2 regions of the Ectobacillus sp. JY-23 genome follow, and region 2 is predicted to be linked to the other one. Evidence: predicted binding sites of a transcription regulator. Region 2 holds the regulator's gene; the other holds the start of a gene.
The links. Region 2 encodes CtsR, which represses protease genes until heat stress. Its sites were predicted from a motif close to ATGGTCAATAAAGGTCAAACA; they were not measured.
Positions count from the first base shown of each region.

Region 1: clpB (ATP-dependent chaperone ClpB) is a predicted target of CtsR. The motif match lies at 1,596-1,616, and genes of this name have one in related genera.

Region 1 is NZ_CP095462.1:3,384,024-3,387,240, forward strand. Features, by position in the region: gene MUG87_RS17065 (competence protein) at 1-30, opposite strand, end outside; gene MUG87_RS17070 (Cof-type HAD-IIB family hydrolase) at 112-921, opposite strand; gene MUG87_RS17075 (YjzC family protein) at 1,271-1,450, shown strand; gene clpB (ATP-dependent chaperone ClpB) at 1,627-3,217, shown strand, end outside.
Region 2 is NZ_CP095462.1:2,541,054-2,544,270, forward strand. Features, by position in the region: rRNA gene MUG87_RS13060 (23S ribosomal RNA) at 1-614, shown strand, start outside; rRNA gene rrf (5S ribosomal RNA) at 768-883, shown strand; gene MUG87_RS13070 (CtsR family transcriptional regulator) at 1,187-1,648, shown strand; gene MUG87_RS13075 (protein-arginine kinase activator protein McsA) at 1,668-2,213, shown strand; gene MUG87_RS13080 (protein-arginine kinase McsB) at 2,217-3,217, shown strand, end outside.

The DNA of each region.
Region 1 (3,217 bases), 840 kb from region 2:
GAAACGTTTTGATTTGTTCTTTTTGCCCATCATATACTCCCCCTCTACATTGGCTGACACTTTTTGTGTCTTTTGTAGTATGTGTCAAAGCAAGAGAGCTATGAATGGAAATTATAAGCCAAACAAATCCTCTAAATACAAAGCAATGCCATCTTCTTCATTTGTTAGCGTCACATCATTGGCCAAGCTTTTCAGTTCATCAATGGCATTGCCCATAGCCACGCCGCGTCCGGCAAATTCAATCATTTCAAAATCGTTGTCTTCATCTCCAAAAGCAATAACATGTTCAGGGGAGATGTTGTAGTAATCAGTCAGCATTTTAAGACCAACAGCCTTATTCATGCCGGTTTTTACGATTTCAATAATATGCCATGGCGCAGCCCAGCGGCGGTGGTCAATGACTTCTGCATGCACGTCTGTTAGATGCGCTCGAATTTCTTCCACCATATGTTCATCTGCATCAATAAGCAAGCATGTCGGGTCATGGTTTAAAATATGTAACAGGTCGCCTGTGTACACTTTGGGAGAACCAAATTGGAAAATATGTTTCATGCCTTCATCAATTTGTTTTACGTATACATCATCAATAACTTCAGCATAGATATTCTTAATGCCGAACGATGCACAAGCTTCTACAATTGCTTTTGCGGTTTGTAGTTCAAGTGGTGTGTGATAGCTGCCCCATGATGTGTCCAGCGGGTGATGAACATATGCACCATTGAAGTTGACAATAGGTGTATCAAGCTGCAGTTCTTGATAATACAAACTGCTTGCCCGGTAGGGACGGCCTGTTGAAATTGCCACCAAATGTCCCTGAGCGCGCGCCTTTTGTAGGGCGATTTTCGTTCGAGCCGAAATGGTTTTATTGTCCTTCAGCAAAGTACCGTCTAAATCTACTGCAATAAGATGTTGGTTTCGCATAGTTTCACCTTTTATCTGAAATATTTTTACAATTCCATCTTACGCTCTTTTACATAAGGTTGTCTACTCATGATTGAAAAAGTCAAGGTAAACATGGATGAATTTTTGTAAAATCAGAAAAATATGTACAATTTGTGAAAAGGGTTTCATAAGGAAAAGAAAGCGCTTATAATAATATATGTAATCTTCTCGTATAAGTTGTTTGACTCTCCTTGTTAGCTGGCCGAAGTGGCCAGTTTTTTTTGTGACAGTAGTAAAATCCGCTTTTGTGCCTGCTTTTAAACAGCATAAACCTGTCCATCAAGGACATAATAAATGCGTAACAATTTCCTCATAAGGAGAGATGCACATGGGTCAAAATCATCGATTCCGTCCAGGACAAAAGGCGCCCAACGACGGAACATACGTGGAAATCGGCGAAACGGGCAGCATGGTGAAGCATCCGAAAATGGTTAAGCTAAATGCCGGAGATGCATTTCCGGAAACGTCTAACCATAATCGTCAGTGGACATATAAAAGAAAACCATAATTACCCGAGCGCAGGATTTCCCTGCGCTTTTTGTATGTAGACAAGTACAGCACATCTCAAATTACTATTTTTTAAGCGTGAGCTTTTTCTAATCTAAAGATTCTAGCACTTGCTTAATTTCTTTTGGTACATATAATAATAAATAAAGGTCAAAAAAGGTCAAAGGAGATGGTGATATGGATGTTAATCGAATGACAGAAAAGCTCCAAGAAGCAGTAGGGCAAGCGCAGACGATTGCAAATAATTATCAGCATCAGGAAATTGATGTCGTTCATATGCTGTTGGCTTTAGTTGAGCAAAAAGATGGTGTAGCCCAGCGCATTCTGCAAAAGCTGCAGATCAATTCTGAACAGATGAAAAAAGATTTGGAGAGGCAACTCGATAAGAAGCCTCGTGTGACAGGTGTAGAACATGGTAAATATGTTTCAGCAGCTCTTGGTCAGATGTTTACAAAAGCAGAAGAAGAACGCAAGCAGCTGCATGATGAGTATATGTCAGTAGAGCATGTTCTGCTTGCAAGTATAGATAGTAGTATGCGCGAGCTATTAACAAAGTACGGCCTAACAAAAGATCGACTGCTACATGTACTAATGGAAATAAGGGGGAATCAACGCGTGACCAGCCAAAATCCGGAAGCAACATATGAAGTACTGCAAAAATATGGGCGTGACCTCGTACAAGAAGTACGACAAGGAAAAATTGATCCTGTGATTGGACGCGATCATGAAATCCGCCGTGTCATTCGTATTTTATCAAGAAAAACGAAAAACAATCCTGTTCTTATCGGTGAGCCCGGTGTTGGTAAAACGGCTATTGTAGAGGGATTAGCACAGCGCATTGTACGGAAAGATGTACCCGAAGGACTCAAGGATAAGACAGTGTTCGTACTTGATATGAGCGCACTTGTCGCAGGCGCAAAGTTTCGCGGAGAGTTTGAAGAGCGATTGCAAGCCGTTTTACATGAAGTGAAGAAAAGTGAAGGTCGCATTTTACTGTTCATTGATGAATTGCATACCATTGTTGGCGCCGGTAAAACGGAAGGAGCGATGGATGCCGGAAACATGCTAAAGCCGATGCTAGCGCGCGGAGAATTGCATTGTATCGGTGCAACAACATTGGATGAGTACCGTAAATATATCGAAAAAGATCCTGCACTGGAACGCCGCTTTCAACAGGTGCAGGTCGAAGAACCGACTGTAGAGGACACAATCTCCATCTTACGCGGTTTAAAGGAACGATTTGAAATTCATCATGGTGTAAATATTCATGATCGTGCTTTGGTTGCGGCTGCGACATTGTCTGACCGTTATATTTCTGATCGCTTTTTGCCTGATAAGGCCATTGATTTAGTAGATGAAGCTTGTGCAACTATTCGAACTGAAATTGATTCACTTCCAACAGAGCTGGACGAGGTTACACGCCGTATGATGCAGCTAGAAATTGAAGAAGCAGCACTTGGTAAGGAAACAGATGTCGCTAGCAAAAATCGTCTGGAGACGTTGCAGCGTGAGCTTGCAGAACTAAAGGAAAAAGCACATGCGATGCGTGCGCAATGGCAGCTTGAAAAAGAAGGAATTCAAGCCGTTCGCAATATGCGTGAACAGTTAGAGAGGTTACGCCGCGAGTTGGAAGAAGCAGAAAGCAACTATGATTTAAATAAAGCGGCCGAGCTTCGCCACGGACGTATTCCGGCCCTTGAGAAAGAACTGCATTTAGCAGAAGAGGAGGCTAATCAAAAACAAACGGAAAATCGCCTGCTTCGGGAAG
Region 2 (3,217 bases):
AAGGTTCCCTCAGAATGGTTGGAAATCATTCGAAGAGTGTAAAGGCATAAGGGAGCTTGACTGCGAGACCTACAAGTCGAGCAGGGACGAAAGTCGGGCTTAGTGATCCGGTGGTTCCGCATGGAAGGGCCATCGCTCAACGGATAAAAGCTACCCCGGGGATAACAGGCTTATCTCCCCCAAGAGTCCACATCGACGGGGAGGTTTGGCACCTCGATGTCGGCTCATCGCATCCTGGGGCTGTAGTCGGTCCCAAGGGTTGGGCTGTTCGCCCATTAAAGCGGTACGCGAGCTGGGTTCAGAACGTCGTGAGACAGTTCGGTCCCTATCCGTCGCGGGCGCAGGAAATTTGAGAGGAGCTGTCCTTAGTACGAGAGGACCGGGATGGACGCACCGCTGGTGTACCAGTTGTTCTGCCAAGGGCATCGCTGGGTAGCTATGTGCGGACGGGATAAGTGCTGAAAGCATCTAAGCATGAAGCCCCCCTCAAGATGAGATTTCCCATAGCGTCAAGCTAGTAAGATCCCTGAAAGATGATCAGGTTGATAGGTCAGAGGTGGAAGCACGGCGACGTGTGGAGCTGACTGATACTAATCGATCGAGGGCTTAACCAAAAAAGCAGAAGCGAGCGTTTAGCGAGCTGGAGCTAGATTACACACTTGTTATCCAGTTTTGAAGGAACATGCCTTCAAAAGAGCGAAGCTCTTTAAAAAACATGTTGACATCTCATGAGAAATCATTATAATAATGATTGTCTCTAAAAAAAGTCTAGTGATGATGGCAAAGAGGTCACACCCGTTCCCATACCGAACACGGAAGTTAAGCTCTTTTGCGCCGATGGTAGTTGGGACCTTGTCCCTGTGAGAGTAGGACGTCGCTAGGCACACAGTAAGCCGGTCATTTTGACCGGCTTTTTTGTTTTTGTTAAATTTTAATATTGATGAAATGTCTCGATATCTCTACATGTCGGTAGGATTTCTCTGACCGCTTGTGGAAAGCAAACCTCTGTAGCAGAAATCAGTAAAGAATATAAGATATAAATGAAAGCTTTATTAAACATGAGTACCTTTGGATTAAACCTGGTTTGATTTGGTGATACTGATATCATACAAAATAGTTGCAAAAAATATGTAGATGTATATAATTAAAGTCAAAGATAGTCAAAGTCAATGAAGGTGGAAGGTGAATGAGAAATATATCTGATATTATTGAGCAGTACTTGAAGCATGTTATTGACTTAAGCGAAAATCACGCCGTAGAAATTAAGCGCAGTGAGGTTGCAGATAAGTTTGACTGTGTACCATCTCAAATCAATTATGTTATTAACACTAGGTTTACACTAGAAAAAGGTTTTGTGGTTGAAAGTAAAAGAGGTGGCGGGGGATATATTAGGATTATTAAAGTTAAGCTTCACGATGAGATTCATATGATTGACCAGATGATTCGTTTGGCACATAACAGCATTTCTCAATCTGGTGCGGAAAGCATTGTCACTCGTCTTGCTGAGGAAGAAATTATTACTATTAGAGAGGCGAAGATTATGTTAAGTGTGCTAGATCGTTCTGTTTTATTAGCTGAGTTGCCTTATCGTGATGAATTGCGGGCTCGTATGCTAAAAGCAATGCTTACAGCTTTAAAATACAAGTAAGAAAAGGGCGGGATGAAATTTGATTTGCCAAGAATGTCAAATGCGACCAGCCACATTGCATTTTACGCAGATAATGAATGGTGAAAAAACAGAAATACATGTTTGTGATGAATGTGCAAAGCAAGATAAGTATAGTGCATTCTTTTCAGGAAAAAATTCTAGCTTTTCATTTCATAACCTTCTAGCGGGACTTTTAAATCATGAGCATACCATTGTCAATCAGCCTCAAAAAGTTGCTGACGATACACAGAAGCGATGTCAACACTGTCATATGACATATGAGCAGTTTATACAGGTTGGGAAATTTGGTTGTTCTCATTGTTATGAAACCTTTCGGGAGCAGTTGCAACCAATATTAAGGAAGCTACATGGTGGTAACAACACACATAAAGGGAAATTTCCCGAGCGCCTGGAAGGAAATATACGTCTTAAAAAAGAATTAGAACAGTTAAAACATCTCATGACACAGCATATACAGAAAGAAGAGTTTGAAAAAGCTGCTGAGCTTCGCGATCGTATTCGTGAGATTAGCAAACAGTTGAGTGAGCATAGGGAGGAGGATTAGTCTATGTCACTTGATCGAATTATGAATGAGGCTATTAGTCCTTGGATGAAAGAACATGGTCCTGAGGAGGATATTGTATTAAGCAGTCGGGTTCGACTTGCACGGAACTTAAAACGATATACATTTCCTGCTTTTTTATCAGAAGATGGAGCTTTAAAGGTATTGAATGAGCTACAAGGCATTTTGCAAGATAAAGATGCAAAGATAGGTAAACTCCAATCAATTAGGATGGATGAGTTACAGCCACTGCAACGAAGGGTACTTGTGGAAAAGCATTTAATTAGCCCTGATTTAGCTGAAGCTCCTTTTGCAGGTGCTTGTCTATTATCAGAAAACGAACAAATTAGCGTTATGATTAATGAAGAAGATCACATTCGCATACAATGTTTATTCCCGGGCTTACAATTAAAAGAGGCATTAGATTTAGCTAATTCAGTGGATGATTTGCTTGAATCAAATGTAGAATATGCATTTGATGAACATCTTGGCTATTTAACAAGCTGTCCGACCAATGTAGGAACTGGTCTACGAGCTTCTGTTATGATGCATTTGCCGGGATTGGTGCTAACAGGTCAAATGTCTCGTATTGTTACAGCTATTAATAAGCTGGGGTTAGTAGTGCGAGGTATATATGGTGAAGGCAGCGATGCCCTCGGTAATATTTTTCAAATATCTAACCAAACAACTCTTGGAAAATCCGAAAACGACATTATTGAAGATTTGCGCAGTGTTGTATTACAAATCATTGAGCAGGAAAGAGCATCTCGAGATGCTATTGCGAGAGCCTCAGGCATACGCCTCGAGGATAAGATATATCGCTCATATGGCGTTCTAGCTAACTGCCGTTTAATTGAGTCGGCAGAAGCAGCTAGTTGTTTATCTGATGTAAGATTAGGGATTGATTTAGGGTACATCAAACATTTGTCTGGTAACATATTAACCGAATTAATGATTTTGACCCAACCAGGTATCTTACAGCAGTATGCAGGCTTTCCATTAAGGCC